2 regions of the Streptomyces sp. P9(2023) genome follow, and region 2 is predicted to be linked to the other one. Evidence: predicted binding sites of a transcription regulator. Region 2 holds the regulator's gene; the other holds the start of a gene.
The links. Region 2 encodes HspR, which represses chaperone genes until heat shock. Its sites were predicted from a motif close to TTGAGNNNNNNNNNCTCAA; they were not measured.

Region 1: lon (endopeptidase La) is a predicted target of HspR. The motif match lies at 9,140-9,158, and genes of this name have one in related genera.

Annotation. Positions count from the first base shown of each region.
Region 1 is NZ_JAUPWM010000004.1:7,572-23,325, reverse strand. Features, by position in the region: gene Q5762_RS07130 (HAMP domain-containing sensor histidine kinase) at 1-594, opposite strand, end outside; gene Q5762_RS07125 (response regulator transcription factor) at 591-1,328, opposite strand; gene Q5762_RS07120 (spermidine synthase) at 1,388-2,053, opposite strand; gene Q5762_RS07115 (hypothetical protein) at 2,309-2,911, opposite strand; gene Q5762_RS07110 (hypothetical protein) at 2,908-4,224, opposite strand; gene Q5762_RS07105 (ABC transporter ATP-binding protein) at 4,221-5,063, opposite strand; gene Q5762_RS07100 (zf-HC2 domain-containing protein) at 5,060-5,941, opposite strand; gene Q5762_RS07095 (RNA polymerase sigma factor) at 5,938-6,510, opposite strand; gene Q5762_RS07090 (hypothetical protein) at 6,573-7,160, opposite strand; gene Q5762_RS07085 (zf-HC2 domain-containing protein) at 7,177-7,497, opposite strand; gene Q5762_RS07080 (sigma-70 family RNA polymerase sigma factor) at 7,463-8,305, opposite strand; gene Q5762_RS07075 (GNAT family N-acetyltransferase) at 8,414-9,049, opposite strand; gene lon (endopeptidase La) at 9,181-11,589, shown strand; gene Q5762_RS07065 (DUF5701 family protein) at 12,132-12,761, shown strand; gene Q5762_RS07060 (hypothetical protein) at 12,968-13,339, shown strand; gene Q5762_RS07055 (lytic polysaccharide monooxygenase) at 13,653-14,513, opposite strand; gene Q5762_RS07050 (lysozyme) at 14,715-15,542, opposite strand; gene Q5762_RS07045 (MarR family transcriptional regulator) at 15,753-15,754, shown strand, end outside.
Region 2 is NZ_JAUPWM010000018.1:87,414-103,167, forward strand. Features, by position in the region: gene Q5762_RS22675 (Yip1 family protein) at 1-51, opposite strand, end outside; gene Q5762_RS22680 (hypothetical protein) at 238-669, shown strand; gene Q5762_RS22685 ((Fe-S)-binding protein) at 745-2,997, opposite strand; gene Q5762_RS22690 (sugar transferase) at 3,154-3,672, opposite strand; gene dnaK (molecular chaperone DnaK) at 3,921-5,777, shown strand; gene grpE (nucleotide exchange factor GrpE) at 5,777-6,421, shown strand; gene dnaJ (molecular chaperone DnaJ) at 6,452-7,651, shown strand; gene Q5762_RS22710 (heat shock protein transcriptional repressor HspR) at 7,656-8,111, shown strand; gene Q5762_RS22715 (hypothetical protein) at 8,179-8,937, opposite strand; gene Q5762_RS22720 (hypothetical protein) at 8,999-9,508, opposite strand; gene Q5762_RS22725 (helix-turn-helix transcriptional regulator) at 9,511-10,491, opposite strand; gene Q5762_RS22730 (hypothetical protein) at 10,620-10,844, shown strand; gene Q5762_RS22735 ((2Fe-2S)-binding protein) at 10,841-11,158, shown strand; gene Q5762_RS22740 (pyridoxamine 5'-phosphate oxidase family protein) at 11,284-11,697, opposite strand; gene clpB (ATP-dependent chaperone ClpB) at 11,822-14,407, shown strand; gene Q5762_RS22750 (hypothetical protein) at 14,421-14,804, opposite strand; gene Q5762_RS22755 (YbjN domain-containing protein) at 14,994-15,533, shown strand; gene Q5762_RS22760 (glycosyltransferase family 39 protein) at 15,582-15,754, opposite strand, start outside.

The sequences.
Region 1 (15,754 bases), on a different contig from region 2:
GACTTCGAAGCGTCGTGCCTTGAGCGTGACGACACCGTTGTCGAGCCGTGACAGGTCGAGCAGGGTCTCCACCAGCCGCCCGAGCCGCTCGGTCTGCTTCAGGGCCGTCCGCATGGTCTCCGGATCGGCTTCCGAGATGCCGTCCACGACGTTCTCCAGGACGGCGCGGAGGGCGGCGATGGGGGTGCGCAGCTCGTGCGAGACATTCGCCACCAGCTCCTTGCGGTGCCGGTCGACCGACTCCAGGTCGTCCGCCATGCGGTTGATCGTGGAGGCGAGGTCGCCCAGCTCGTCGCGGCGGTCCGCGCCGCGCACCCGCCGGCTGAAGTCCCCGTGCGAGATCGACCCGGCCACCGTGTTCATCTCGTCCAGCGGCGCCGTCAGGGACTGCGCCACGAACTGGGTGATCAGCAGCGTCGCGATCATCGCGAAGATCGTGATGTACCGGAACTCCGTGGAGGTCCGGATCGCCACCAGCGCGAGCCCCGAGGTCAGCAGGACCGCCCCGACGACCAGCGTGCCCAGCTTGGTCTTGATCGAGATCACGATCCGGCGCCTCCTCCGGGGCTCGGGGCGCTGCCCCCGGCGGCTCATGACGCCGGCGTCTCCAGCGCGTAGCCGACGCCGTGGACCGTACGGATCCGCTCGGCCCCGATCTTCCGGCGCAGCGCCTTGATGTGGCTGTCCACCGTCCGCGTGCCGGAGGCGTCCGCCCAGTCCCAGACCTCGGCGAGCAGCTGCTCGCGGGAGAGGACGGCGCGCGGGGTGTTCGCCAGGCAGACCAGCAGGTCGAACTCGGTCGGCGTCAGGTGCACGTCGTCGTTGCGGACGCGGACCCGGCGCTGCGCGTGGTCGATCTCCAGCTCGCCGAGGCGCAGGATCCCGCTGCGCGGGGTGACGGCCGCGAGCGCGGCGCGTTCCACCCGGCGCAGCAGCACGTGCACGCGCGCGGCCAGCTCACGCATCGAGAACGGCTTGGTCATGTAGTCGTCGGCGCCGACGCCGAGGCCCACCAGCATGTCCGTCTCGTCGTCCCGCGCGGTGAGCATCAGGACCGGGACGGGACGCTGGGCCTGGACCCGGCGGCAGACCTCCAGGCCGTCGAAGCCGGGCAGCATCACGTCGAGCACCATGAGGTCCGGCTGCCAGGCCTCGGCGGCGTCGACCGCCGCCGGACCGTCCGTCGCCGTCTGGACGAGGAATCCTTCCGCCCGCAGCCGGGCGGAGATCGCATCCACGATCGTCGTGTCGTCCTCGACGACCAGCACCCGCCGCTGCGCACCCGGAGTGGCCGCCGCACCGTGGTGAGTGGTGTGTGTCTGCTCCATTGCCCCGCCTCGCATCGCTGGTGTCGGCCAGCAGCCTAGAGGCACTTGCCGCGTCCCGGCTACGCAGGCCTGATGCCGAGGTGCACCACGTCAGGGACGCCCCGGGCAACGGGGATCTCTTCCGTCCGTACCCCGCTGAATCCGGCATTCCGCAAGGACTCTTCGAAATCGGCGGACGGCTGGGCCGACCATACGGCGAGGATTCCGCCCGGATTCAGGCACCTGGCGCAGGCCGCCAATCCCTTGGCGGAGTACAGGTTTTGGTTGTCCTCCGTGACCGTCCAGTCGGGGCCGTTGTCGATGTCCAGACAGAGTGCGTCGTACGTGTCGGGGGAGCTGTGCACGTACTCGACCAGGTCCGTGTGCAGGATCACGTTGCGCGGATCGGCCAACGCCGCTCCCGAGATGGCCGAGAGTGGACCCTCGCGGTGCCATTCGATGATCGCCTGCTCGCGTTCGACCACCGCGATCCGGCCCCAGCGGGGGTCGGCGGCGGCATGGGCGAGGGAGAATCCGACCCCGAGGCCGCCGATGAGGACACCGGCCCCGGCCCGCCCGTCGAGCGCGCTCATCGCGGCGTCGACGAGCAGCCGCTCCGAGCGCCCGTCGGAGGTGTCCATCAGGAAGGTCCCGTTGGCGATGATCTCGAAATGCTCGTCGCGCCGCCGCAGCACGACTTCTCCGTACGGGCCTTCGCGGCGGTCGAGGGTGACGGGGCTGGACATGTTCGCTCACTCCCGGTCTCGGCAGACGACTGTCGGGCCATCCTGGCGGGGCGGGCGGGGCCGGGACAAACGGGATATTGGATCCGATGGATCCAATCATGGATCCAATATCCAATATCCAAGTTCGTGGATCCAGTGGATCGGATCCTGGATCGTGGATCGTGGATCGTGGATCTTGGGTACTGGCTCCGATGGTCTGGATATTGGATCCGATCTATTGGATCCGATGCGTTGGATCCAATGTGTTGGATCCGGTCACCCGTTCCGTACGGGGTGACGGGCGCCGCGCCAGGTGTAGAGCGCCGTGCCGCCGGCGAACGCGCCCAGCGCGACCGCCCAGGCGCCCGGTTGCGGGCCCGGCTGCATCGGCCAGGCCCACAGTGCGGCCGTTCCCCCCGGTTCGGGCGGCGCCGCCACGTAGACCGAGCCGACGTACGCCGTCATCGGCAGCCAGCTCGGCCGGGCGCCGAACAGCGCCGCCGCCGCGGCCGTCACACCCACCGAGCCCAGGGTGTTTCGGACGATCGCCGGCGCACCGAACTCCTCCGGGTGACCCGGCACCGCGAGTGCCAGCAGGGCGACGGCCAGGGCGGTCAGGGCGAGCAGGTGCGCGAGGCGACGCGGGGGCCATGGGCGGGTCGCCGTACGGTCCAGCTCGTCGCTCGCCGCGTACAGGCTCGTCCCGATCGTCGACGCGGCCAGCAGCGGGCCGAGGACGACGACCGGCGCGCGGCCGGCGTGGTCGAAGCCCGACTGCAGCCAGGACGCGGACCAGGCGGCCGCGGCCGCCGTGCCGAGCAGGGCGGCGACGGCGCCGGGGAGCGTACGCGAGCGGGCGTAGAGGGCGAGGCCGCTCATGGGATCGGCACCTCCTCGGGGCGGCAGCGGTCCGCGGCCAGGTAGCGGGCGAGGTAATCCCGTTGGGCGGCCGGGGACTTGGCGCGCAGGGCGTCGAGATGGCGTTCTGTGGACGGGCCGACGGGGACTCCGTAGCCCTCCGGCGTCGGCGCCAGCCACTCCGACACGGCGAGATGGACTTCGCCGAGCCGTTCGACCTCCGGACCTGCGAAGTCCTCGGAACGGCAGGTCTCGGAGAAGAGCCACTGGACGGCCGAGTTGAGGTACAGGTCAGGGTTCCGGAGCCGGCCCCGTACCGCGTCCAGCGACGGGTCCGGCAGTTCGGTCTCCCCCGCGCCGGGGCCGTTCGGGCCGCCGACCCAGCGCACGGGGGCGCCCGGCAGCCCGCGCAGCCGCTCGTTGAGCGGCGCGAGCGTGCGGGAGATGTCCGGCAGCAGTCCGCGGTCCAGGGCCGGTACGCAGACCTGGGGTGTTCCGGAGTCGCAGACCGGGCGGCTCGCCTCGTGGTCCGGGCGCCACGGCCCCTCGTCGGGCAGCCGGAGGACCGGCACGGCCGCGGCGACCGCGGCGGCGAGCGGAAGCAGGGCGAGCAGCCGCAGCCGCGCGGGGCGGGCGGCGTACGCGAGGAGGGCCGCCAGGGCGAGACCGCCGGTCCAGACGGCCGAGGCCGGGGCGAACCACCACACGGGCTCGTCCCAGGGGGAGGAGTGCTCGGCGGCCGGACTGAGCCAGCGCGCGGCGCTCTCCGTGTACGCGCCGATCCCGAGCCCGGCATACCCGGCCACCGCGAGCAGCGGTGCCGTCAACCGCCACGGCACCAGCAGGCCGACGAGATGGCCGAGCGTGCCGAGGGCGGCGAGCGCGACCGCGTCGGCCGCGACGAGTTCGAGGTACGGCCGGCCGCCACCGACGTACGGCCAGGTCGCGAGCAGACACACCGCCGTGGCGAGCAGCTGTCCGGCGGCCGGCCAGAGCGCGGAGGGCGCGACGGCGAGCAGCGTACGGCGCAGCCGGCCGCGCGGGACGGAACGCAGCAGCTCCAGCGTCCCGCGGCGCCGCTCCCGGCCGCCCTGCCAGCAGCCGGCGGCGAGCGCGAGCGGGCCGGCGAGCAGCCCGGTGGCGACGTGCAGGGTGTCCGTGGCGTCGGTCCAGCGCGACTGCCAGTCGGGTGCCTTGCCGTACATCGTCACGAGGATCGTGACCGCGACGGCGGCGCCGACCCAGGGCCCGGCGCCCCGTCGCAGCTCGGCGCGGAGGACGGAGGTGCGGGGCGGGCCGACGGCCTCGCGGGGCGGGGTGGCGGTCGCGGTCACCGGAGGCCCCCGGTGGAGTCGGCCGACGGCGCACGGTGGGCGCGGAGCGCCGACGTGTAGCCGCGTTCGATCGCGTTGCCGGCGTCCCCGGCCTGTCCCGAGCCCGCCGACTCCTCGCCGAGGGCGGTCAGTTCCGCGGTCGTGCCCCGGAAGGCGATACGGCCCGACTCGATCAGCGTGACCTCCGAGCAGGCCGCCGCCACGTCCTCCACCAGGTGGGTGGAGACGATCACCGTGGACGACGCGCCGATCTCCTTGAGGAGCGTCCGGAACTCGACCCGCTGCTCGGGGTCGAGGCCCGCAGTCGGCTCGTCGAGGAGGAGCAACTCCGGTTCGTTCACGATCGCCTGGGCGATCCCCGCCCGCCGGACCATGCCCCCGGACAGGGTCTTCAGCCGGGCGTCGACCCGGTCGGTCAGGCCCACCCGCTCCACGGCACGCTCCACGGCGGCGGGTGCGTGGTCCGCGGGCATCTCCTTGAGCCAGGCCACGTACGCCACGAACTCACGGACCGTGAAGCCCGGGTAGTACCCGAACTCCTGGGGCAGGTAGCCCAGTCGGCGGCGGATCTCGGACCGCTCGCGGTGGGCCGCGGCGTCCCTGCCGAGGAGTTCCACCCGGCCGTCCGACGGGGCGGCCACGGTCGCGAGGACGCGGATCAGGGAGGTCTTCCCGGCGCCGTTCGGGCCGAGCAGTCCGTGGACGCCGGGGCCGAGGGTCAGGTCGAGGCGGTCGAGCGCGACGGTCCGGCGGTGCCGGACGGTCAGACCGCTCGCCGTGACGGTGGTCGCCGAGGCACCCGGCGTACGGTGTGTGCTCGGCGTGGTCCGGGTGGTCACCGGGTCTCCAGATGGTCGAAGGAACGGCGGCGCAGGGCCAGCAGGCCCGCGCAGGCGACGGCGGCGGCGGCCCAACCGCCTTGCGCGGCGGGGCCCGCGAGGTACTGGGCCAGCCCGGTCGTGGCCCCGGGCCGCCCGAGCACAGGACCGGCCACGGCGAGCAGCCAGCCGCCGGTCAGCGTGAGGGCGGCCGCCCGGCACCCCACGAACGAGCCGAGGGCCAGGGCCGCCAGCGTCAGCGCGAGCCCGGGCAGCAGCCAGGCGGCGGCCCCCGGTACGCCGGTGACCGGCGGCAGCAGGGCCCCGGCCGCGGTCAGCACCGGTACGCAGACCCCGAGGACGGCCGCCGCCCGGGTGAGCAGCAGGCGCAGCCCACCGGAGGGCGTCGCCACCCCGATCTCGTACATCGGGTCGGCGTGACGTCCGTACGAGACCGCCACCCCGACCAGCGGCAGCACCGGGGCGACCGCGAGCAGCACCGGCCGCGCCCCCCGGAAGCCCGCTCCGTACGCGAGCCCCATCGCCGCGGCGACCACGACGAACACCGCCACCAGCCACGCCCCTCGCAGCGCGGGGCCCGCGGCCCAGAGCACCCGCGCCCAGCGGGACGCGCCCATGCGCCGGTGCGGCCCGGCCGGCCACGGGTGGGCCGGGCCCCGGTGCGGCTCCGCCCCCGTGCGGACCGTTTCAAGCAGTGCGGCCCGGACGTCGGCGAGGACCGGACCCGATTCCCCCGCCCGGACGGCCGCCGAGACGCGGGCGGCGCAGCCGCCGCACACTTCGACGTGCTTCTCCAGGGACCAGGCGTCGGGCTCGGCCGCCGAACCCGTCGCGTAACGGGCGGCCAGCGCTTCGCTCACGTGCCACGGCGCGGTCATGCGGTGCCTCCCAGGGGGTGCGGGCCGAGGGCGGCGCGCAGCTCGCGACGGGCCCGTAGCGCCCGGGTCTTCACGGTGCCCTCCGGTATCCCGAGCAGCCGGGCCGTCTCGCGGGTGGTCAGGCCGTCCACGACGGTGGCCCGCAGCACCTCGCGCAGCTCGGGCGAGATCCGGTCGAGGGCGGCGCCGACGTCTCCGTACTCGAGGCCGGTGAGGACGCGGTCCTCGGCCGAGGGGGCGGGGGCGACCGGTTCCGGTGCGGCGCGTTCGGCGCGAGCCCGGACGCGCTGGGCGTCGACCAGGCGGCGCGCGGCCACGACCCAGAGCCAGCCGCCGGCCTCGCCCCGGCCCCGGTGGGAACCGGCGGAGCGCCAGACGGTGACGAAGGTGTCCTGGAGGACCTCCCGTACGGTCTCCTCGTCCGCGCACCGCCGGGCCAGCCGGGCGTGCAGCCACCCCGCGTGCCGGTCGTACAGCTCCGCCAGCGCCTCGGCGTCGCCCCGGGCGACCGCGCGCAACAGCGCGGAGTCGTCCCGCTCTTCTCCCCGTTCGGGGCGCAACAGTCTCACGCCCCTCTATCGCTCGGCGGACGGTCGGCGGTTCACGCGGCCGCCGACGCCGGTTTCGAGACTCAGGGGCTCGTCGGGGGGCCGCCGTCGGGGAGGGCGGCGAAGACGCGTTGCAGGGCCGGTGGGCGGTCGCCGTCGGCGGTGACCACGACGCGGTAGCGGTGGGTGAGGACGTACTGGAAGCCGTCGGCCACCGGCTTCCCCGTCGGTCGCGTGGGCACCTTCTCGTACGCCGGGTCCTCCAGCGCCGCGCGGAGTTCGGCCACTTCGGCTGCGGTCATGCGGCCGGTGCGCGGGGACTCCGTGCCGGAGCGGGTGGTGTAGGTGCCGTCGTAGTGGACGATCAGCTGGTTGCGGACGCCGGCGAGGCCGCCGTTCACGTTCACCTCGACGAGGACCTCGCGCGGGCCGGGCTCGTGGTCGTTCTTCACGGTCCCGTCCGTGCCGGTGGGGACCGGGGGCGCGGGGACGGTGCCGGTGGCGGGCGGGGCGGTTCCGGTCGGCGCGGTGGCCGCCGGTGCCGTCGCGGCGGGTGTCGACGGGGGGCCCTGCTCGCCGCAGCCGGCCACCGCGAGGACCGGGACCAGGACCGCCGTGGCGGCCCAGAGCCTCCCGTACCGCCTTACGTTCACCGCTCCGCCGTTCACCATGACCCCGAGCATGCCCTCACCCGATCCGGTTGACCAGGGCCGCGTGCAGGGCGTCGAGGCGGGGGCCGTGCGGGCCGCCGCGTACCGCCAGGTCGACGGCGTCGACGCACGGCCGGCACCGGTCGAGGTGGGCCTCGGCGTGGCCGAGGAGCTCGGGGGAGAGCTCCCCGCGCGCGTACGCCTGCACCCAGTGCGCCGGGAGGTGCCGGGTGGGGACGGGCGTCACGGGGGGAGAGAGCTCGGTCATGCGGGGGCCGCTTTCGGACGTGGGGGTGGGGGTGGAGGCGGGGGATTCCCGGGGGTTACGGGCGGGGGCGGGGGACCCTGTCGCGGTCATGGGCACCTCCTCCGCCGGTTCCGTGGGCACCGTCCGGGGCCTCCGCCTCGCGCTCGGCCACGATCCATTCGCGCAGCCGGGCGCAGCCCCGGGCGGCGCGGGCCTTGACCGTGCCCTCCGGGACGGCGAGGCGCTCGGCGGTCTCGCGGACGCTGTAGTGCTGGAGGTAGCGCAGCTCGATGACCTCGCGCTGCGGGGCGGGGAGTCCGGCGAGCGCGTAGGCGACGGCCGCGTAACGCGGCGAGGAGGCGAGCAGGCAGTCCTCGGCGGAAGGGGTCGTTCCGGCGCAGGCGGGGGTGTGCTCGCGCGCCCGGTCGGCGAGGGCGCGCTGGCGGCCGGCGGCCCGTTCGAGGTCGATCGCGCGGCAGTGGGCTATCCGCCGCAGCCAGGCGGGAACGCTGCCCTCGTGGAAGCCGGACGCGCTCTTCCACACCGTCAGGAAGGTCTCCTGGACGGCGCCCTCGACGGTCTGGGCGGGGAAGCCGCGGTTGAGGAGATGGGCGAAGAGGGGGCCGGCGTGCCGGGTGAACAGCTGGGACAGCGCGTCCCTGTCGCCTTCGGCGACGGCGTGGACGAGATGCCCGTCGCACGCGTCGTCCTCGCCGGCCGGCCTGCGCGGGGCCGGCGCGCGGGTGGGTGGCACGTCGGCGGAGGGCCCGTCCGCCGGTGGCCGGTCGGCGGACGGCCCGTCCGCCGGTGGCCGGTCGGTGGATGGCCGGTCCTCGGATGGCCGGTCGGTGGATGGCCGGTCCTCGGCCCCCGACCCGTCCTCGGTGCACTGCCCGCACCCGGGGAAGCTCGTCGTCACGACCTCTGAACGCGCGGGAGGGGTACGGAGGTTGCAATTCCGCGCCCCCTTCTCACACGCGTTTCACGCGCGCCCCCGGCCGGCCCTTGCCGCCCCGACCCCCGCTCCCTACGCCTCCCGCACGATCCCCGTCAGCGGGCACTCGTAGCGCCAGTCCAGGCTGTCGTAGAGGGCCAGGCCGTCGCGGGTGGCGAAGAGGACGCCCGTCGTCGCGCCCGCCTGGGCGGCGGCCGCCTCCAGGGTGCGCATCACGTTCGAGCCGAGGCCGCGGCGGCGGTGGCCGGCGTGGGTCTCGATCTGGTCGGCGACGGCCGTCGCCCCCGTCGGGGCGATCCGCCCCCACGCGGCGAGCGTGCCGTCCGGCGCCACGATCCGGACCCGGATCACGCCGTCCCGGGTCTCCGTCGTCCGTGCGTACCCCTCCGGTGCCGGCGGGCGCGTGCCCGGGTCCAGGGTCTTGCTCATCATGTAGCCGGGGTCGTCCGGGACGGTCCACCCCGGAGTGATCCATTCCGCGACCTCCTCCGGTCCGGCCATCACCTTCAGCCAGGCGCCCGGCACGGTGATCTCCGCGCAGAGCTTCCCGACGGACACCGCGTCCGGCGCCGGCAGGACGTGTCGGAAGACGTGCGTCGGCAGGCCGACGTCGATCCGCCAGCCCCAGGGCTCGACGACAGCGGGCGAAGTGCCCCGCGCGACGGTCCAGCCCGCCACCCAGGCAGAAGTAATAGACGCAGTATCCATGTGCTCATTACAGGGTGGAGGCGACGGCCTGCGCCAGAGTGATCGCTCAGGGCGAACAGTCCGTGGGGAACATCCCGAGGCTCACGTGCATTGAGTCCACATAGCTCAACTTGACTGCCGAAGGGGAGATCATGGCTGCGACGTCCTCACCGCTCACTCTGCCTGTGCTGCCGCTCGACGACGAGGTCGTGCTGCCCGGAATGGTGGTGCCGCTGGACCTGTCCGACAACGACGTACGGGCCGCGGTCGAGGCCGCCCAGGCCGCCGCCCGTTCCGGGAACGGCACCGGAAAGCCCAGGGTGCTCCTCGTGCCGCGCATCGACGGCACGTACGCCGGTACGGGTGTGCTCGGCACCGTCGAGCAGGTCGGCCGGCTGTCCGACGGCGACCCCGGCGCGCTCATCCGCGGCCTCGGCCGCGTCAGGATCGGCGCGGGTACGACCGGCCCCGGCGCCGCCCTCTGGGTCGAGGGCAGTGCCGTCGACGAGACCGTGCCCGACCCGCTGCCCGGCTCGGTGGCCGAACTGGTCAAGGAGTACAAGGCGCTGGCCACCAGCTGGCTGAAGAAGCGCGGCGCCTGGCAGGTCGTGGACCGTGTCCAGCAGATCGACGGCGTCTCCGCGCTCGCCGACAACTCCGGCTACTCACCCTTCCTCACCGTCGAGCAGAAGGTCGAACTCCTGGAGACCGCCGACCCGGTCGCCCGCCTCAAGCTCGCCACCGCCCAGCTGCGCGAGCACCTGGCCGAGCAGGACGTGGCCGAGTCCATCGCGAAGGACGTCCAGGAGGGCGTCGACAAGCAGCAGCGCGAGTTCCTGCTGCGGCGCCAGCTGGACGCCGTACGCAAGGAGCTGCGCGACCTCAACGGCGAGACGGACGGCGACGAGTCCGACGACTACCGGGCCCGCGTCGAGGCCGCCGACCTGCCCGAGAACGTACGGGAGGCGGCGCTCAAGGAGGTCGAGAAGCTGGAGCGGTCCAGCGACCAGTCCCCGGAGGGCTCCTGGATCCGCACCTGGCTCGACACCGTCCTCGAACTGCCGTGGAACGAACGCACCGATGACCAGTACGACATCCTGGGCGCCAAGGCCGTCCTCGACGCCGAGCACGCGGGCCTGGAGGACGTGAAGGAGCGGATCACCGAGTACCTGGCGGTGCGCAAGCGGCGCGCCGAGCGCGGTCTCGGCGTGGTCGGCGGCCGGCGCGGCGGCGCGGTGCTGGCCCTCGTCGGCCCGCCCGGTGTCGGAAAGACGTCGCTGGGCGAGTCCGTCGCGCACGCGATGGGGCGGAAGTTCGTCCGCGTCGCGCTCGGCGGCGTACGGGACGAGGCGGAGATCCGCGGCCACCGGCGTACGTACGTCGGCGCGCTGCCGGGACGGATCGTACGGGCCATCAAGGAGGCCGGGTCGATGAACCCGGTGGTGCTCCTCGACGAGATCGACAAGGTCGGCTCGGACTACCGGGGCGACCCGGCGGCCGCGCTGCTCGAAGTCCTCGACCCGGCGCAGAACCACACCTTCCGCGACCACTACCTGGAGGTCGAACTCGACCTCTCCGACGTCGTCTTCCTCGCGACGGCGAACGTCCTGGAGGCCATCCCGGAGGCGCTGCTCGACCGGATGGAGCTGGTGCGGCTCGACGGGTACACGGAGGACGAGAAGGTCGTCATCGCCCGTGACCACCTGCTGCCGAGGCAGCTGGAGCGGGCCGGCCTGGAGCCGGGCGAGGTCGTCCTGGAGGACGCGTCGCTGCGGAAGCTGGCGGGCGAATACACCCGTGAGGCGGGCGTACGGAACCTGGAGCGGTCCATCGCGCGGCTGCTGCGGAAGGTCGCGGCACAGCACGAACTGGGCGACCGGGAGCTGCCGTTCACGGTCGGCGTGAACGATCTGCGCGGGCTGATCGGCCGGCCGCACCACATCCCGGAGTCCGCCCAGGACCCGGCGGAGCGCCGTACGTCCGTACCCGGCGTGGCGACCGGTCTCGCCGTCACCGGCGCGGGCGGTGACGTCCTCTTCGTGGAGGCGTCGCTCGCCGACCCGGAGACGGGCGCGGCGGGGCTGACCCTGACCGGCCAGCTGGGCGACGTGATGAAGGAGTCCGCGCAGATCGCGCTCTCCTTCCTGCGGTCGCACGGCGCGGAGCTGGAGCTGCCCGTGACCGGTCTGAAGGACCGGGGCGCGCACATCCACTTCCCGGCGGGCGCGGTCCCGAAGGACGGTCCGAGCGCGGGCATCACGATGACGACGGCACTCGCGTCGCTGCTGTCCGGGCGGCTGGTCCGCACGGACGTGGCGATGACCGGTGAGGTGTCGCTGACCGGGCGGGTCCTGCCGATCGGCGGCCTGAAGCAGAAGCTCCTCGCGGCGCACCGGGCGGGCATCACGACGGTCGTGATCCCGAAGCGGAACGAGGCGGACCTGGACGACGTCCCGGCCGAGATCCTGGAGAAGCTGGAGGTCCACCCGGTGACGGACGTCCGCCAGGTCCTGGAGATCGCCCTGTCCCCGGCGGAGGTGTCGGTGAGCGCGGTGGCGTGAGCCGGTTCGGTACGTGGGTACATCAGTAACCACGTCGGTACGAGGAGTGCGGCGTCCCCGCGCGGGGACGCCCCACTCCTCGTCGTGCACCGGGTGTTCGGAGTACCTCCGGGCAGCCTCTCTTCATCCCCGGGTGTCCTTTCCGCCCTTGAGCGCGGTCGGTCGGACCCGCAGCATGGGTGCGCGATCCGTGCGTTCACGAGAGGAGAAGCCGCCATGCATATACCTCGGCGAGATCACCGGCGCACGCGCCGACAAGATCACCTCGCTTTGAGCGGGGAAGCCGACATCCGTATCCTGGCCACCAGGTTGGGGGGCCGATGGGACAGTCGAAGAGGAAGCGCCGACAGCTGGACGAGGCGCGGCGGGCCGCTGCCTTCGACGGGGAGTCGACGCGGGTGGACATCCTCTGCGGGCGTCTGAGGCAGCCGACCGTCCACCGGCTCAGCCAATTCGTGCCGCACGCCGACCGTGCGTCACCACCCCCCTCACCATCACCGCTCCGCACTCTCGACGTGAACGTGAACCGAGGAGAACCCGCCATGCCCCCACTGCCGTCGCTCTCCGCCCAGGCGGACCACCTCGTCGACCTCGGGGTGGCCGAGCTCGCCGGGATATCCGCCGACGAACTGCGCGCCTTCGCCGAGCGCTCCGGGGCCGAGCGCACCGACGTGCTGCTCGCCGTCCACCCGGAGCGGGCGCCCGCGTCCGCGCTCGCGCCGCTGCTCCGCCGGGAGGACAAGCCCGGGTTCGTCGTGGTCGACATGCCCGACGTCGACGACTTCGCCCCGTACGACATCGAGGTGCCCGACGCGCCGCTCTACCTCGTCGCCGGGGTCGACCGGGGTGACCAGATGTCCAACTGGAGCCCGGAGGAGGCGCTGCCCGCGCTCACCAAGGAGGAGCGCACCCCGTTGCTGCTCACCGAGGGCATCCACTGGGTGCTCCAGGAGCCGGCCGCACTGGAGCGCAACCGCTGCTTCATGACCATCGGCTCCCGGCTCCGCAAGGCGAACGGCGCCCTGGACGCCCGTACCCCGGCGATCTGGATCAGCAACGGCACCGGTCGGGACGGCCGCGAGCGGCGCGACGCGCCCAAGGTCGGCTGGTGCTGGTGGGGCAACCGCCACACCTGGCTGGGCTTCGGCTCCACCACCGGCCGGAGCGCCTAGGCCCGGACCGTCGATCGATCCTGGAACACTGCGCGGATGACTACCTTGGCTCAGCTGCGCACGTACGCGGTGGCGCCCTCCCGGAGGTCGAGGAGGGCACGCACGTCGGCATGGCCGCCTTCGCCGTACGGGGCAAGGGCTTCGTCTCGGTGACGAAGGACGGCCACGTACAGCTGCACCTGCCGTAGGACGAGGCCGAAGCCGCCGTGGCCGCGCACGCGACCGGCGAGAGCCTCGTCCGGGCGGGCAGGCCGATCGGATTCCGCGTACCCCTGGCCGACATCAATGGCAAGGACCTGAACGCCCTGGTCCGGGCCGCCTGGTTCAGCCGCGCCCCCAAGCGGCTCGCGGCAGCCCTGGCCACGGCGGAGGCGCCGGCCGGCGAAACCGGCGGCGACCTGCCCGCCGGCATCGGCAGGCCGGCGACCCGGGCCCTGCTCGGTGCGGGGCTGACGACGCTGGACCAGGTGGCGCGGCACACCGGACGCGAGCTCCTGGCCATGCACGGTGTCGGCCCGAAGGCCGTGCGCGTCCTGTCCGAGGCGCTGGAACAGCGGGGCCGGTCCCTGCGCGGGTAGCCGTGATCGCGCAGGGATCCGAAGGACCTTACCGATTCCTGACGCCGCCCCCTCGGGACGCCCACAACTCCCCAACCGCCTCAAGCGTGTTCGTCAGACCCCCGTCCTCTGCGCCTACCCGGAGTGCACGAACCACCCCGAGGCGCCGACGCCCGGCAACAGCGGTTCGAGGAGGAGACGGCGAAGTTCCGCGAGGTGACGACCGGCTGCGCCGGCTGCCTCGCGGCGAGCGGAATCCCGCTCGCCGCGAGGCTTTTCCGTCAGGTCGTACACCGATGCCCCGTCATGCCGTACGCCGTGACGACGCCCGCCGTTACGACGCGTTCCGGCGCCGCGTCAGGAGCAGGCTGCCCGCGCCGAAGGCCGCGAGCGCGCCCGCGCCCGCGAGGGCAAGCGGGAGCGGGGAGGAGGGGGGCTGCGCGGTGTCGGAGGACAGGGCCGGGGCGTGTTCGTCGCCGCCGTGGCCCGCGTGGCTCACCGTGGAGCGGTCCGCGCCCGCCGCGATCTTCGCCTCGCTCGGGGCCGACGCCGCCGACGCCGTACCGCCGAAGGCGACGTCCGAGCAGCTGTAGAACGCCTCCGGGCTGTCGCTGCGCTGCCAGACCTTGTAGACGATGTGGCGGCCGGTGCGCGCGGGCAGGTTGCCGGTGAAGTTGTAGTAGCCGTCCGCCGAGGTACGCGTCGTGGCGTAGGTGGCCACCGGGGTCGCGTCCAGGTCCGACCACTTCAGCGGCTTGGTCGGGTCGAAGCCGGGCTTGGTGATGTAGACCGTCATCGTGCCCTGGTGCGGCGCGGTCACTCGTACCTTGAAGTCGAAGGAGCCCGCCGACACCGCCGTCGCCGGCCAGTCCGTCCGGGCCCAGTCCAGCGCCCGGTACTTCTCGCGGTTGGCCGAGCAGAGCTTGCCGTCCGGGATGACCACCTGGTGCTGACCGTCCGCGTTGGCGATGTTCACCTCGTTCCAGTCGTAGAGCGGCTGCGTGCCGGAGTCGGCGACCAGGTCCTTGCACACCTGCGACTTCGGCGTCTCCGGGCCCTCCGCGTAGCAGGCAGCCACCCGGCTCACCGGGTTGAAGACCGCGCCGTGCGCGCCGGCGGTCGACGGGGTGAGCGGGATCAGTGCGGCGGCGGACAGGGTGACGGCGGCGGCGGTGCGGCGGTACGACGACGGCATGCGGGGCTCTCTCTCGCGCGTGGGGGTCGGACGGGACGAGCAACGAGGGGATCGCGTACGGGAGTTGGGGAGGTCCGTACGCGCCCGTCCGAGCCTCGCATTGGTCCATACCAATGAGCAAGAGGGAGGGAGGACGGAAAGTCGGGCGTGGCCTTCCGGGTGCGCCGCCGCACGCCCGGAAGGCCGCCGTATGAGTCCTGCTCAGCCGTTCGCCAGTGCCACCACGCGCGAGAGGTCACCGTTGAACCGGTTGTGGTCGCCGACCGTCGGTCCGGTCGAGGTGTACTGCCACATCGTGTAGTACGGCCACCCGGCCGGCAGGGTGCCGACCGTGGACGCGTACCGCGCGATCCACAGCGGGTTGCTCGCGCCGAAGCCGGAGTAGTTGCCGGTGCACTGCGTCCACCAGCTCGTCGCCGTGTAGATGACCGCGTCCCGGCCGGTCCGCGCCTTGTAGCGGTTCAGGAAGTCACGGATCCAGGTGACCATCGCGGACTGGGACTTGCCGTAACAGGTCGCGCCGTACGGGTTCCACTCGATGTCCAGCGCGCCCGGCAGGGTCTTGCCGTCCCGGGACCAGCCGCCGCCGTTGTTCACGAAGTAGTCGGCCTGGGCCGCGCCCGTCGTCGTGTCCGGGGTCGCGAAGTGGTACGCGCCGCGGATCATGCCCACGTTGTAGGAGCCGTTGTACTGCTGCGCGAAGTAGGGGTTCTTGTAGTAAGTGCCTTCCGTCGCCTTGACGTAGGCCCACTTCACCCCGCTGTTCCACAGGGTCGACCAGGCCACGTTCCCCTGGTGGCTGGAGACGTCGACGCCCTCCGTCTGGGCGGCGCGGGGCGTGCCCGGCGTGCCGGAGGTGCCGTCGTGGGCGACGACGCCCATGCCCATGTGGGCGGAGCCGCGCGGGGGAACGGCCTCGGCGTCGGTGCCGGCGGCGCCGGCCGGGGCGGCGAGAGTGAGGGGCAGGAGCAGGGCCAGGGCCGCGAGCGCGGCGCCGGCGAGGGTCTTTCCGGATCTGTGCACGGGCATTGCGTGCCTCCGAAAGGCTCGGCGGGGGGAGCGAGTCGACCGTCCTGGTGTGGACATGTCACCGACGACGCTACGCACGTAGACCCGCCGGGCGGAAGGGGGCCCGGGTGCTGCCGTTGGTCTACGCCTGCGAAATACTGAGAGAGCTGCGGTGATGACCGCGGATGGAAGAAACTTTCAGCGACCGGAAAGCGCGCGAGGGGTGCTGACGT
Region 2 (15,754 bases):
TTGTTGCGGGGGGCGGTTGTCCCGGCCGCGTCCGTTCCTGAATCCAGCCACGTCATTGAACGTACCCGTTCCCGCTGTGGCTCCGCTCATTTGCCCCTGAGCTGCCACTGAGCTGTGACATCCCCTAGGGGGTCTCAGGCGCGTCACCCGTCGCTCCATCCGTACCGCAGCGATCGCCACCGGCACGATCGCCGCCCTGGCCAGCCGCAGGTCGATCCGCCTGTCGAGCGTGCCTTCGTGAAGTCCTTCGAGCTCGCCGACGGATCCGTCGCCAAGGTCTACAAGACCGGGACGGACGAGTACGCCGCCGAGATATGGGCCGGCGGCACGCTGATCGACACCCTGACCATCACCGGCAGCCCCTCCTACGGACAGAACAACGGCCTCCACGTCGTCCTGCAGCCCGACGGCACCGGCACCTCCTGGGTCGAGGGCACCCCCAAGCCCACCGCCTGCACGTTCGTCGTCATCGACACCCCCAAGCAGGGTGGCAACAGCTGGAAGACCACCACCACCGTCGTCCCCAAGGGCGCCGTCAAGGCCGGGGCCGAGAACGTCGCCGGCTCCTCCGGCCAGGCCGCCCTCATCGGCGCCGGCGGCGGGCTCGCCGCCCTCGGGGCCGCCGGGCTCGGGTTCGCCCTCAACCACCGGCGTTCCCAGGAGGGCTGACAACGGCCGGGGAACGGCAAAAAGGGCCGCCCCGCGCAACTCGCGCGGGGCGGCCCTCTCCGTACGTACTGGGTACTACTCCGCCGACACCGGCTCCGGCTCCGGCTCAGCGTCCTCCGGCTTCGTCTTCACCGAGTCGAGCAGCAGCTGCGCCACGTCCACCACCTGGACGGACTCCTTCGCCTTGCCGTCGTTCTTCTTGCCGTTGACCGAGTCGGTCAGCATGACCAGGCAGAACGGGCAGGCGGTGGAGACGATGTCCGGGTTCAGGGACAGGGCCTCGTCGACGCGCTCGTTGTTGATGCGCTTGCCGATCCGCTCCTCCATCCACATCCGCGCGCCACCGGCGCCGCAGCAGAAGCCGCGTTCCTTGTGGCGGTGCATCTCCTGCTGGCGCAGGCCCGGGACGGCCGACATGATCTCGCGCGGCGGCGTGTAGACCTTGTTGTGGCGGCCCAGGTAGCACGGGTCGTGGTACGTGATGAGGCCGTCGACCGGCGTCACCGGGATCAGCTTGCCCTCGTCGATGAGGTGCTGGAGCAGCTGCGTGTGGTGGATGACCTCGAACTCGCCGCCCAGCTGCGGGTACTCGTTCGCGATCGTGTTGAAGCAGTGCGGGCAGGTCGCGACGATCTTCTTGGCCGACTTCGGCTTCTTCGTCGACTCGTCCTCGTCGTCCTCGCCGAACGCCATGTTCAGCATCGCGACGTTCTCCTGGCCGAGCTGCTGGAACAGCGGCTCGTTGCCCAGGCGGCGCGGCGAGTCACCGGTGCACTTCTCCTCGCCGCCCATGATCGCGAACGTGACGCCCGCCATGTGCAGCAGCTCGGCGAAGGCCTTCGTGGTCTTCTTGGCCCGGTCCTCCAGGGCGCCCGCGCAGCCGACCCAGTAGAGGTAGTCGACCTCCGTCAGATCCTCGACGTCCTTGCCGACGATCGGGACCTCGAAGTCGACCTCCTTGGTCCACTCGACGCGCTGCTTCTTCGCCAGGCCCCAGGGGTTGCCCTTCTTCTCCAGGTTCTTGAGCATCGTGCCGGCCTCCGACGGGAAGGCGGACTCGATCATCACCTGGTAGCGGCGCATGTCGACGATGTGGTCGATGTGCTCGATGTCGACCGGGCACTGCTCCACGCACGCACCGCAGGTGGTGCAGGACCACAGCACGTCCGGGTCGATGACGCCGTTCTCCTCGGCGGTGCCGATCAGCGGGCGCTCGGCTTCCGCGAGGGCGGCGGCCGGGACGTCCTTCAGCTGCTCGGGCGTCGCCTTCTCGTTGCCCTCCATGTCCTTGCCGCCGCCCGCGAGCAGGTACGGCGCCTTGGCGTGCGCGTGGTCGCGCAGCGACATGATCAGGAGCTTGGGGGAGAGCGGCTTACCGGTGTTCCAGGCGGGGCACTGCGACTGGCAGCGGCCGCACTCGGTGCAGGTGGAGAAGTCGAGGATGCCCTTCCAGGAGAACTGCTCGACCTGGGAGACACCGAAGACGGCGTCCTCGGCCGGGTCCTCCCAGTCGATCTCCTTGCCGGCCGTCGTCATCGGCTGGAGCGCGCCGAGGGCGGTGGAGCCGTCGGACTCGCGCTTGAACCAGATGTTCGGGAAGCCGAGGAAGCGGTGCCAGGCCACACCCATGTTGGTGTTGAGCGAGACCGTGATCATCCAGGTGAAGGACGTGACGATCTTGAGCGCCGCGACGAGGTAGGTGATGTTCTGGATCGTGTTCAGGTCCAGGCCGTCGAGCAGCGCGATCAGCGGGTACGAGGCGAAGAAGCCCGGCTCCCAGCTCGTCACGTGGTGCTGGACGCCTTCGAGGGCGCGCAGCGACATGATGCAGAGGCCGACGATCAGGATGACGGCCTCGACGAAGTACGCCTGGCCCGTCTTGGAGCCCGCGAAGCGCGACTTGCGGCCGGCCCTGGTCGGCTTGGAGAGCTGCCGGATCACGATCAGCGTGACGATGCCGAGTACGGTCATCAGACCGAGGAACTCGGTGAAAATCTCGTACGGCAGCCAGTCGCCGATGAACGGGATCAGCCAGTCGGCCTGGAAGAGCTGGCCGAAGGCGTTGACGATCGTGAGCAGCAGCGCGAAGAAGCCGATCGCCACGAACCAGTGCGCCACGCCGACGACACCCCAGCGGTTCATCCGGGTGTGGCCGAAGAACTCCCTGGCCAGCGTGATGGTGCGCTGCTTGGGGTCGCCGGTGCGCGAGCCTGCGGGCACGGGCTGGCCGAGCTTCACGAAGCGGTAGATCTGCGCGGTGGCGCGGCCGAACAGCGCGACGGCCACCACCGTGATGGCGATCGACACGATGATCGCGGCGAGTTGCATGAGGGGCTCCTCGGGCGGGCCTGCGAGGCGGAGCGCCCGCACTGTCGAGTGTGACACCCGAGCGAGGCGCTACTAAGCGGTAACTTATTCAGTCCGTGCTGAGATTACCCCGTCACGGCACCGCTCTGTAGCGGCGCCCGCGGTGATCTGTGTCGCTCAGGCAAGCCTTGCCGGCCGGGTCTGCCCGGCCGTCGAACCGCTCGCCGCACGACGCCTGCGGACTGCTGGAAGCGTACGCGCCAGGATCGCCAGATCCATCCCCAGCCAGTGGTGGTCCACATAGTGGAGATCGAGCAGCTCGCGCTCCTCCCACGGCAGCTCCGAACGTCCGCTGATCTGCCACAGCCCCGTCATCCCGGGGCGCACCGTGAGCCGGCGCCGTGCCTCTCCCACGCACTCCCGGTGTCCGGGGGTGAGGGGGCAGGGGCCGACCAGGGACATCTCTCCCCGTACGACATGGAGCAGCAGGGGCAGTCCGGCCAGCGTGCTCTTCGTACGGAACGTGACCATCGTGAAGGCGTTTCCGCCCCGGCCCGAGACCGTCCGGCGGCGCGTCACCCCGCCCGCGCCGGCCGTCGCGAGTGCGAGCGAGAGGGCGACGGCCGCGATCAGCGGGGACAGGACGGTCAGCAGGGTGAGTCCGCCGAGGAGGTCGAGTGCGCGCTTGGCCGTCATTCCCCACACCCTTTCGAGTGACATTCATGGGATATTCGTGGGATATGCCCGCTATGCCCGGCAGGGGCACCCCGGACTCTCTCACGCGGAGAGGCGTCCGGGCCGGGAATGACGCGCCAGCGGCGCCCCTTTGAGTGAGCCTCAGGGTGAAGAGTTGAGCCGCCTCCACTCAGGTCTGTTGACGCACGCGATCTCGTCGTGCATCCTTGAGTCAGTTCCACTCAAGTCAGTCAGCTGGAGGAATTGAAATGGCACGTGCGGTCGGCATCGACCTGGGCACGACTAACTCCGTCGTCAGCGTTCTCGAAGGCGGCGAGCCCACCGTCATCACCAACGCCGAGGGCGCCAGGACCACGCCGTCCGTCGTCGCCTTCGCGAAGAACGGTGAAGTGCTCGTCGGCGAGGTCGCCAAGCGCCAGGCGGTCACCAACGTCGACAGGACCATCCGGTCGGTCAAGCGCCACATGGGCACCGACTGGAAGATCGACATCGACAGCAAGAGCTTCAACCCGCAGCAGATGAGCGCCTTCATCCTGCAGAAGCTCAAGCGCGACGCCGAGGCGTACCTGGGCGAGAAGGTCGTCGACGCGGTCATCACCGTCCCGGCGTACTTCAACGACTCCGAGCGTCAGGCCACCAAGGAGGCCGGTGAGATCGCGGGCCTCAACGTCCTGCGTATCGTCAACGAGCCGACCGCGGCCGCCCTGGCCTACGGCCTGGACAAGGACGACCAGACGATCCTCGTCTTCGACCTCGGTGGCGGCACCTTCGACGTGTCCCTCCTGGAGATCGGCGACGGCGTCGTCGAGGTGAAGGCCACCAACGGTGACAACCACCTCGGTGGTGACGACTGGGACCAGCGCGTCGTCGACTACCTGGTGAAGCAGTTCGCCAACGGCCACGGCGTCGACCTGGCCAAGGACAAGATGGCTCTCCAGCGTCTCCGCGAGGCCGCGGAGAAGGCGAAGATCGAGCTGTCGTCCTCCACCGAGACGTCGATCAACCTGCCGTACATCACCGCCTCCGCCGAGGGTCCGCTGCACCTGGAGGAGAAGCTCACCCGGGCTCAGTTCCAGCAGCTCACGGCCGACCTTCTGGACCGGTGCAAGACGCCGTTCCACAACGTCATCAAGGACGCGGGCATCAACCTGTCCGAGATCGACCACGTCGTTCTCGTCGGTGGCTCCACCCGTATGCCGGCCGTCGCCGAGCTCGTCAAGGAGCTGACCGGTGGCCAGGAGGCCAACAAGGGTGTGAACCCGGACGAGGTCGTCGCCATCGGCGCCGCCCTGCAGGCCGGTGTCCTGAAGGGTGAGGTCAAGGACGTCCTGCTCCTCGACGTGACCCCGCTGTCCCTCGGCATCGAGACCAAGGGCGGCATCATGACCAAGCTCATCGAGCGCAACACCACGATCCCGACCAAGCGGTCCGAGATCTTCACGACGGCCGAGGACAACCAGCCGTCGGTGCAGATCCAGGTCTACCAGGGCGAGCGCGAGATCGCGGCGTACAACAAGAAGCTCGGCATGTTCGAGCTGACCGGTCTGCCGCCGGCCCCGCGTGGCGTCCCGCAGATCGAGGTCGCCTTCGACATCGACGCCAACGGCATCATGCACGTCACGGCCAAGGACCTCGGCACGGGCAAGGAGCAGAAGATGACCGTCACCGGTGGCTCCTCGCTGCCGAAGGACGAGGTCAACCGGATGCGCGAAGAGGCCGAGAAGTACGCGGACGAGGACCACGCCCGCCGCGAGGCCGCCGAGTCCCGCAACCAGGGCGAGCAGCTCGTCTACCAGACGGAGAAGTTCCTCAAGGACAACGAGGACAAGGTCCCCGGTGACGTCAAGACCGAGGTCGAGACGGCCGTCGCCGAGCTGAAGGAGAAGCTCAAGGGCGAGGACACCGCGGAGATCCGTACGGCCACCGAGAAGGTCGCCGCCGTCTCCCAGAAGCTCGGCCAGGCGATGTACGCCGACGCCCAGGCCGCGCAGGCCGCCGGCGGCGAGGGTGCCGAGGCTCCGAACATGTCCAAGGAAGACGACGTCGTGGACGCCGAGATCGTCGACGACGAGAAGCCCGGTGACGCGAAGGGCGGCGCGGTCTGATGACGGAGGAGACCCCGGGCTTCGAGGAGAAGCCCGACGTCCCCTCCGGCGCCGACGACGCCGCCGAAGCCGCCGAGACCCCCTCCACGGAGGAGGGCTCGGCGGCCCCGGCCGGGGACGCCGCACAGACGGCCGGTCTGACGGCGCAGCTGGACCAGCTCCGCAGCGCGCTCGGCGAGCGCACCGCGGACCTCCAGCGGCTTCAGGCCGAGTACCAGAACTACCGCCGCCGCGTGGAGCGTGACCGGGTCACCGTCAAGGAGATCGCGGTCGCCGGCCTCCTGACGGAGCTCCTGCCCGTGCTCGACGACGTCGGCCGGGCCCGTGAGCACGGCGAGCTCGTGGGCGGCTTCAAGTCGGTCGCCGAGTCGCTGGAGACCGTCGTCGCCAAGATGGGTCTGCAGCAGTTCGGCAAGGAGGGCGAGCCCTTCGACCCGACCATCCACGAGGCCCTGATGCACTCGTACGCGCCGGATGTCACCGAGACGACCTGCGTGGCGATCCTGCAGCCGGGGTACCGGATCGGCGAGCGGACCATCCGGCCCGCGCGCGTGGCGGTGGCCGAGCCCCAGCCCGGGGCGACGCCGGCCGCGAAGGAAGAGAAGTCGGCAGACGAGGAGAGCGGTGGCCCCGAAGAGGGCTGACGCGAAGATCGTCCGAGAGGAGGGACGTCGATGAGCACGAAGGACTTCGTCGAGAAGGACTACTACAAGGTTCTCGGCGTCCCCAAGGACGCCACCGACGCCGAGATCAAGAAGGCGTACCGGAAGCTCGCCCGCGAGAACCACCCGGACGCCAACAAGGGCGACACGAGCGCCGAGGCGCGCTTCAAGGAGATCTCCGAGGCGAACGACATCCTCGGCGACCCCAAGAAGCGCAAGGAGTACGACGACGCCCGCGCGCTCTTCGGGAACGGCGGCTTCCGCGCCGGTCCCGGCGGGCAGGGCGGCTCGTTCAACTTCGACCTGGGCGACCTCTTCGGCGGCGCCCAGGGCCCCGGCGGCGCGGGCGGCCCTGGCGGGGCCGGCGGCTTCGGCGGCGGCCTCGGCGACGTCTTCGGCGGACTGTTCAACCGGGGCGCGGGCGGCGGCGCGGGGACGCGTACGCAGCCGCGCCGCGGCCAGGACATCGAGTCCGAGGTGACGCTCAGCTTCACCGAGGCCGTGGACGGCGCGACGGTGCCGCTGCGGATGTCCTCCCAGGCGCCCTGCAAGGCCTGTTCGGGCACCGGCGACAAGAACGGCACGCCCCGCGTGTGCCCGACGTGCGTCGGCACCGGCCAGGTCTCGCGCGGCAGCGGCGGCGGCTTCTCGCTCACCGACCCGTGCGTGGACTGCAAGGGCCGCGGCCTGATCGCCGAGACCCCCTGCGAGGTCTGCAAGGGCAGCGGACGGGCCAAGTCCTCCCGCACCATGCAGGTCCGCATTCCCGCCGGGGTCTCCGACGGTCAGCGGATCCGGCTGCGCGGCAAGGGTGCGCCGGGCGAGCGCGGCGGTCCGAACGGCGACCTGTACGTCGTGGTCCACGTCGACGCCCACCCGGTCTTCGGCCGCAAGGACGACAACCTGACCGTCACCGTGCCCGTCACCTTCGACGAGGCGGCGCTCGGCGGCGAGATCCCGGTGCCGACGCTGGGCGGCCCGGCGGTGACCCTGAAGCTTCCGGCCGGCACCCCCAACGGCCGGACGATGCGCGCCCGCGGCAAGGGCGCGGTCCGCAAGGACGGGACGCGCGGCGATCTGCTGGTGACGGTGGAGGTCGCGGTGCCCAAGGAGCTCGACGACAAGGCCCGCGAGGCCCTTGAGACCTACCGTCAGGCGACGGCGGGCGAGGACCCCAGGGCAGAGTTGTTCCAGGCCGCGAAGGGAGCTTGACCCGATGGACCCTCGACCGGGACGCAGCCGTAACCCCTACGAACTGACCGACGAGACCCCGGTGTACGTCATCTCGGTGGCGGCCCAGCTCTCCGGCCTGCACCCGCAGACCCTGCGTCAGTACGACCGCCTCGGCCTGGTCTCGCCCGACCGCACAGCGGGCCGGGGCCGGCGCTACTCGGCGCGTGACATCGAACTGCTCCGCACGGTGCAGGCGTTGTCGCAGGACGAGGGCATCAATCTGGCGGGCATCAAGCGCATCATCGAGCTGGAGAACCAGGTCGCCGCGCTCCAGCAGCGGATCGCCGAGCTGTCGGCGGCCGTCGAGGGCGCCGCCTCGGCGATGCGCCAGCGCGAGGCCCAGGTGCACGCCTCGTACCGGCGCGACCTGGTCCCGTACCAGGACGTCCAGCAGGCGAGCGCCCTGGTGGTCTGGCGCCCGAAGCGCCCCGGCGAGTAGCCGCCCACTCGGTACGACAAGGCCCCCTCCGTTTCCGGTTCGCCGGCGGAGGGGGCCTTCGTCGTCCCTACCAGAGCAGGCCGAAGGCCATCCTCGCGCCGAGCCACAGGCAGCCCGACGCCACCAGCAGATAGCCGGAGAGCCGCCCCAGGACCTCGATCACCGGAGCCGCGTGCGCGGCCCGCGCGGGCTTGAGCGGGTCGTAGGCGACGAGGATGTCCGGGGTCTTCCGCGTGCAGCTGTACGGGTGGTCGGCGCCCCCGGCGTCGGCGTAGACGTACCGCGTGGACTTCTTGGTGCCCTTGCCGACGGCGTGGGCGGGCACGGTGATGCCGCGCCGCCTCAGGACGACCCGGCGGTACGTCTCCTGCGCGAAGGCGAAGACCAGGAGCGCCCCGAACACGAGCGGCACCGCCCCGACGATCACACCGACCACCCGCACCCCGTGGGTGACGCCGACCCAGACCGCGTATCCGAGATAGCCGAGCACCGGCAGGAGGAGGGCCGCGACCCAGCCCCAGTCGATGCTGTCGTCCGGCCGGGTCTCGACGACGACGAGCGCGCTCGCCTCCGGGCCCCGCTCCGCCGGGAGCGCCCCGGTGAGGGCGCCGGCGAAGGCGGCGGTGGCGGTCGGGTCGGCGCCCTCCACGGGGTGGACGGCGCCGTCGGTGAGCACGACGTCGAGGCGGCGCGGCGTGGGGACGCGTACCTCCTGGACGGCCAGGAGGGGGATCGCGGTGTGCTGTCCGCCGCGGACCACGTGGAGCACGCCGTCCTCGAAGGAAGCCTGGACTCCGTCGCCGCGGAGTATCTGGGCTGAGGTCATGGACCTGATCATCGCCGGGCGGCCGGGTGAAAGCCCGTGGATTCCGGGCGAAGTCGCCGATCTACGGGATCAGTTCGGCCGCGATGTTCAGCGTCGTGTCCCACCAGGGCGCGGCTCCGGTGCCGAAGGCGGCGGCGAGGGCCGTGCCGACGACGCGGTCCAGCGGCTCGGGGGCCGCGCCGGTCTCCGCCCCGGTCCCCGCGCCGGTCTCCGTCCCCGGCGCCCAGTCGGCGTCGACCGTGCCGTCTCCGGTGGACTCCAGGGTGCCGAGGACGCGGCCGTCGCGGAGCAGCCGGCTCTCGCCGTACGAGCAGGGGACGAGCCGGTAGCGCGTGCCGGCCACCGTGGCGTCGACGCGGTACGAGCGGCGCAGGATCCGGCCACGCGCGGGCCGGAGGACGGCGGGCGCGCCGTCGACGGTGAGGGTGAGCCGGCCGGCGGCCCGGGTGCCGATGGGGATCAGCGGGTCGGGTTCGTCGCCGGGGCCGCGGACCAGCTCCACGGTGGGCAGCTCGTGGCCCGAGACGCGCAGGGTGCCCGCGGGGCCGTCGAGGTCGATCTGTACGTACAAGGTCAGTTTTCCTGCTCCAGTAGGCCGGACTGGGCGATGAGGTAACCGAGTTGGGCGCGGCTGCCGCTGCCGAGCGCGGAGGCGAGCTTGGCGATGTGGGCCCGGCAGGTCCGTACGTTCATGCCGAGCCGGCGGGCGATGGCCTCGTCGACGAGACCTTCGATGAGGAGTTTGGCGATGGAGCGCTGGATGCCGCTGATGCCGTCGAGCGGGGGCTGGTAGGTGACCGGGTTCTCCAGCGGGGTGGCCTGGAGCCAGAACTGCTCGAAGACGCCGACGAGATACTCGACCAGGCCGGTGTGACGCAGCTCCAGGGCGACCTGGCGGTCCCGGCTGGCGGGTACGAAGGCGACCTTGCGGTCCACGATGATCAGGCGGTCGATGATCTCTTCGAGGGTGCGGACCTCGACCTCGGGGCCGATGCGTTCCAGATAGGCCAGCGTGATCGGCTGGTGCCGGGCCGTGTGCTGGTAGAGCGTGCGCATCCGGATGCCCCGGCCGAGGAGGGGCCGTACGCGGCGGAGCGCCTCGCCGAAGGTGTGCTCGCTGCGGCCGCTGCCGGGCTGCACGGTCAGCAGCTCCGAGGCGCACTCGGCCACGACCCGGTCGAGGGAGGTGTTGATCCGCGTCAGGCCCTCCAGGACGGTGATCGCGTGCGTCGTCGAGGGGTCCCGGGCGCTGACGGACATGAATGGCTCGAACGCGTCGGAGAGTTCGATGCTGAGGCGTCTGCGCTCCTGGATCTCCTTCTCGATCGGGAGCAGGAGCCGGGCCAGGGCGGCCGAGGGGGGAACCGGCCGGAGCCACTGGCCGTCATCGGGGTCGGGCCTGAGGAGGTCGAGGTCCATCAGGCAGGGCGTGTCCTCGATGTCCGAACGGCATATCCGGCCCGTTCGCAGGGCCTCCTTATAGGCCCGTGTGCCCGCTTCGCACAGCTCGGCGTGCGTATGAGGATGCTCCGTCTTATCCGGTTCTATTCGCATATGTACACCCCCAGGCTTTTCCGATACAGGAACATGATGCATTGAGCCAGTGGTGGAAACGTGAGGAGTGAGCCATCGTCGTGGCTGCGGGGGAGCAGGAGATACACACCAAGTGAGGTTGCTCGGTCATGGCCAAGAAGCTCATACGCACCGTAGTTGGTGTCGCGTTCATAGCTGCTGCCGCGGTCGGCGCGGTGGCGGCGACCGAGGACCCGGGCTGGGGCCTCGCTCCGCAGCAGGTCGTCGCCAAGGCGAGCGACCCGGGCTGGGGAGCCATCAAGGCGAGTGACCCGGGCTGGGGCGTTGCGCCCGCGGCCGTCTCCGACCCTGGTTGGGGGTCCGTGGGGGCATGACGGTTCCCGAAGATCCTCGATTCCGCCGTGAGATGGCGGCTGCCTACCGTTCCGGGTGGCATTTCATCGACCTCGTCACAGCCGTGCCGCACGGTGGCGATTCGTTGATGGTCACCCTCTTCGGTGAGCCCATCATCATCACGCGTGGGTCCGATGAGGATATTCGCGCCTACCGATGTCTCCGGAAGCCCCGTGGCGCCCCTCAGCCCGTCCGCTGTGCCATCCGGTACGGCATGATCTTCGTCAATCTCGACCAGCGTGACCACCAGCTCGTCGAGCCAGAGACCATCACCGCCACCCCCCGCAGTGCCTGAGCGGTTCCCCCGTCGTTCAAGATCGCTCAGGTACTTCCCCCACACAGCGGCGCCATCGCGGACCTGAAACGCGATGGCGCCGCTGTGCTGTCCCCGTAAGTTCCCCGCGGGCATCACGCGACGATTCAGGCCCGGCCCATCGCCCGCGTCAGCGCGATCTCGATGACCACCCGCTCCGGGTTCGGCGCCGGGACCCGGCCGTAGCGCGACGCGTAGCGGTCCACGGCGTCCGCGACGACCTCCGGCTCCGTACGGATGCGGGCCACGCCCTCCAGCGTCGCCCAGCGGCCCTTGTCGACCTGGCAGACCGCCACCCGCGCGCCGTCCGCGCCGGCCGCCAGGACGTTGGCGACCTTGTGGCTGTGCTTGTTGGTGATCACCCGGGCGATGCCGTTCTCGCCGCCCTCGGGGTCGTACGTCACCCCCACCGCCACCACGTGCGGCGTACCGTCCGCGCGCGGGGTGGTCAGGGTGCACATGTGGTACTCGCGCCAGAAGCTGAGATACGAGTCGTCCGGGTTCCGCGGGTCAGTCGCCATGCCCGGAACCTACCCGTGGCGGAGCCCTGCGCGACACCTTGAGCGGAATGGACTCAACTTTGTGTACGCTGGATCAGTCATAGGCCATGCATGCACGACAGCACGCCGAGGAGGAGACAGCGCAGTGGACGCCGAACTGACCAACAGGAGCCGGGACGCGATCAACGCGGCCACCAGCCGCGCCGTGTCCGAGGGGCACGCCGACCTGACCCCCGCCCACCTTCTGCTCGCGCTCCTCGCGGGTCAGGACAACGAGAACATCATCGACCTGCTCGCCGCCGTCGAGGCCGACCAGGCCGCTGTACGGTCCGGAGCGGAGCGGCTGCTCGCCGCCCTGCCCAGCGTGACCGGCTCCACGGTCGCGCCGCCGCAGCCCAACCGCGAGCTGCTCGCCGTCATCGCCGACGCGGCCAGGCACGCGAAGGAGCTCGGGGACGACTTCATCTCCACCGAGCACCTGCTCATCGGGATCGCGGCGAAGGGCGGGCAGGCGGGCGAGGTACTGGCCCAGCAGGGGGCCGGCGCCAAGAGGCTGCTCGACGCGTTCGAGAAGAGCAGGGGAGGGCGCCGGGTGACCACACCCGACCCGGAGGGTCAGTACAAGGCGCTGGAGAAGTTCGGTACGGACTTCACGGCCGCCGCCCGCGAAGGAAAGCTGGACCCGGTCATCGGGCGCGACCAGGAGATCCGGCGGGTCGTCCAGGTCCTCTCCCGCCGCACCAAGAACAACCCGGTCCTCATCGGCGAGCCCGGCGTCGGCAAGACCGCCGTCGTGGAGGGCCTCGCCCAGCGGATCGTGAAGGGCGACGTCCCGGAGTCCCTCCGCAACAAGCGCCTGGTCTCGCTCGACCTCGGCGCGATGGTCGCCGGCGCCAAGTACCGCGGCGAGTTCGAGGAGCGCCTGAAGACCGTCCTCTCCGAGATCAAGGCCAGCGACGGCCAGATCATCACCTTCATCGACGAGCTGCACACCGTCGTCGGCGCGGGCGCCGGCGGCGACTCCGCCATGGACGCCGGCAACATGCTGAAGCCGATGCTGGCCCGCGGCGAGCTGCGCATGGTCGGCGCGACGACCCTGGACGAGTACCGCGAGCGGATCGAGAAGGACCCGGCCCTGGAGCGCCGCTTCCAGCAGGTCCTGGTCGCCGAGCCGAGCGTCGATGACACCATCGCGATCCTGCGCGGGCTCAAGGGCCGGTACGAGGCCCACCACAAGGTCCAGATCGCCGACTCCGCGCTCGTCGCCGCCGCGACCCTCTCCGACCGGTACATCACCTCCCGCTTCCTGCCCGACAAGGCCATCGACCTCGTGGACGAGGCGGCCTCCCGGCTCCGCATGGAGATCGACTCCTCGCCCGTCGAGATCGACGAGCTCCAGCGCTCGGTGGACCGGCTGCGCATGGAGGAGCTCGCGCTCAAGAACGAGACCGACCAGGCGAGCAAGCAGCGCCTGGAGAAGCTCCGCCGCGACCTCGCCGACCGCGAGGAGGAGCTGCGCGGCCTGACCGCCCGCTGGGAGAAGGAGAAGCAGTCCCTCAACCGCGTCGGCGAGCTCAAGGAGCAGCTGGACGAGCTGCGCGGCCGCGCCGAGCGGGCGCAGCGCGACGGCGACTTCGACACCGCCTCCAAGCTGCTCTACGGAGAGATCCCGACCCTCGAACGGGAGCTGGAGGAGGCCGCCGAGGCGGAGCAGGAGGTCTCCAAGGACACCATGGTCAAGGAGGAGGTCGGCCCCGACGACATCGCGGACGTGGTCGGCGCCTGGACCGGCATCCCGGCGGGCCGCCTCCTGGAGGGCGAGACGCAGAAGCTGCTGCGGATGGAGGACGAGCTCGGCAAGCGGCTCATCGGCCAGAGCGAGGCCGTACGGGCCGTCTCCGACGCCGTGCGCCGCACCCGCGCCGGGATCGCCGACCCCGACCGCCCCACCGGCTCCTTCCTCTTCCTCGGCCCCACCGGCGTCGGCAAGACCGAGCTGGCGAAGGCGCTCGCGGACTTCCTCTTCGACGACGAGCGGGCCATGGTCCGTATCGACATGTCGGAGTACAGCGAGAAGCACTCCGTCGCCCGGCTCGTCGGCGCGCCCCCCGGCTACGTCGGCTACGAGGAGGGCGGCCAGCTCACGGAGGCGGTGCGCCGGCGCCCGTACAGCGTGGTGCTCCTGGACGAGGTGGAGAAGGCGCACCCGGAGGTCTTCGACATCCTGCTCCAGGTCCTCGACGACGGCCGGCTGACCGACGGGCAGGGCCGGACGGTGGACTTCCGCAACACCATCCTGATTCTGACCTCGAACCTGGGCAGCCAGTACCTGGTCGAGCCGCTGACCTCGGAGGAGGAGAAGAAGCAGCAGGTCCTGGAGGTGGTCAGGGCCAGCTTCAAGCCGGAGTTCCTCAACCGGCTGGACGACCTGGTGGTCTTCTCCGCCCTCGACAAGACCGAGCTGGGCCGGATCGCGCAGCTCCAGATCGACCGGCTCGCGAAGCGTCTCGCGGACCGCCGCCTCACCCTGGAGGTCACTCCCGAGGCCGTGGCCTGGCTCGCCGACGAGGGCATGGACCCGGCGTACGGCGCCCGCCCGCTGCGCCGCCTGATCCAGACGGCGATCGGCGACCGGCTCGCGAAGGAGATCCTCGCGGGCGAGGTCCGCGACGGCGACACGGTCCGCGTCGACCGCTTCGAGGACGGCCTGATCGTGGGCGCGGCGCAGTAGACCTGCTGCCCGGTCAGAGGTCGAAGGCCTTGAGGCGTACGAGGATGGTGTCGCCGTACTCGTACGCCACGCCCACGTCCACGAACAGGGTCTCGTCGAACGAGACCTCCGAGCAGGCGGCGAGCCCGTGATCGCAGGTCAGGGCCGGCTTACGGGTCGGATACACGGCGTCGAGCCACGGCTCGTACCCGGCCCGCTCCATCCGGAACTCGACCGTGACCTGGGTGTCCTGCCAGTACGCGGCCCTGCACACCGGGCCCTGGACGCCGGCCGGCAGCGATCCGCGGGCGAACTCCATCGCGTCCGCGCAGTCGACCGGCTTCGCCTCCCCGATCTCGTCCCAGGCCATCGCGCCCCACCCCAGCAGGGCCAGCGGCACCCCGCACAGCACCGTCACGAGTGCCGAAACCCAGACCCAGGTCCATGCCCGCGGCCGTACGGGCGGCACTGTCCCCGTGTGATCCCTCGTGTTTTCCCCCATGGGCCCAGAGTTTGTCAGCCCGCAGCGGATCGCGGGAGGTGGGGCTTGCGCCGGACCGCCCGCCATGGGGGAGGATGGCGGCAACCGTACGAAGGGATATTCACGGTGAGCATCGACCCGTCCTCGATTCCGAATTTCGGGGGCCAGCCCCAGCCTCAGGCCGCAGGACCGGCGGGCCCCGTCGTCCCCGACCAGGACCTGGTCAAGCAGCTCCTCGACCAGATGGAGCTGAAGTACGTCGTCGACGACGAGGGTGACCTCGCGGCGCCGTGGGAGGAATTCCGGACGTACTTCATGTTCCGCGGCGAGGAAGACCAGCGTGTCTTCTCCGTGCGGACGTTCTACGACCGCCCGCACTCCGCCGACGACCGCGCCAGGATCCTCGACGCGATCGACGACTGGAACCGCCGCACCCTGTGGCCGAAGGTCTACACGCACCTGCACGAGGAGGAGGACGGCTCCGCCACCCTCCGTCTCATCGGCGAGGCGCAGATGCTGATCGGCACCGGCGTCGCCCTGGAGCACTTCGTGTCCTCGACCGTCAGCTGGGTCCGCGCCTCGATCGAGTTCGACAAGTGGCTCGTGGAGCAGTTCGGCCTGGAGGCCCCGGAGGACAAGTCCTCCGAGAACGGCGACGAGGCCTGAGTCCGAGGAGGACCCTCCTCCGAGGCCTGAGTCCGCTTCAGGACCTCCTCACAGGGCCATGCGCGCGAGCGTCAGCGCGTACACCCCGAAGCTGAACGAGAGCCCGGCCAGGGCGGCGATCACCACGATCGCCGCCCTCGGCCGGGCTTTCGTCAATGCCCGGGCCAGCGGGAAGAGCAGCGGGAACGCGGGCAGCAGGAAGCGCGGCTTGGACTCGAAGA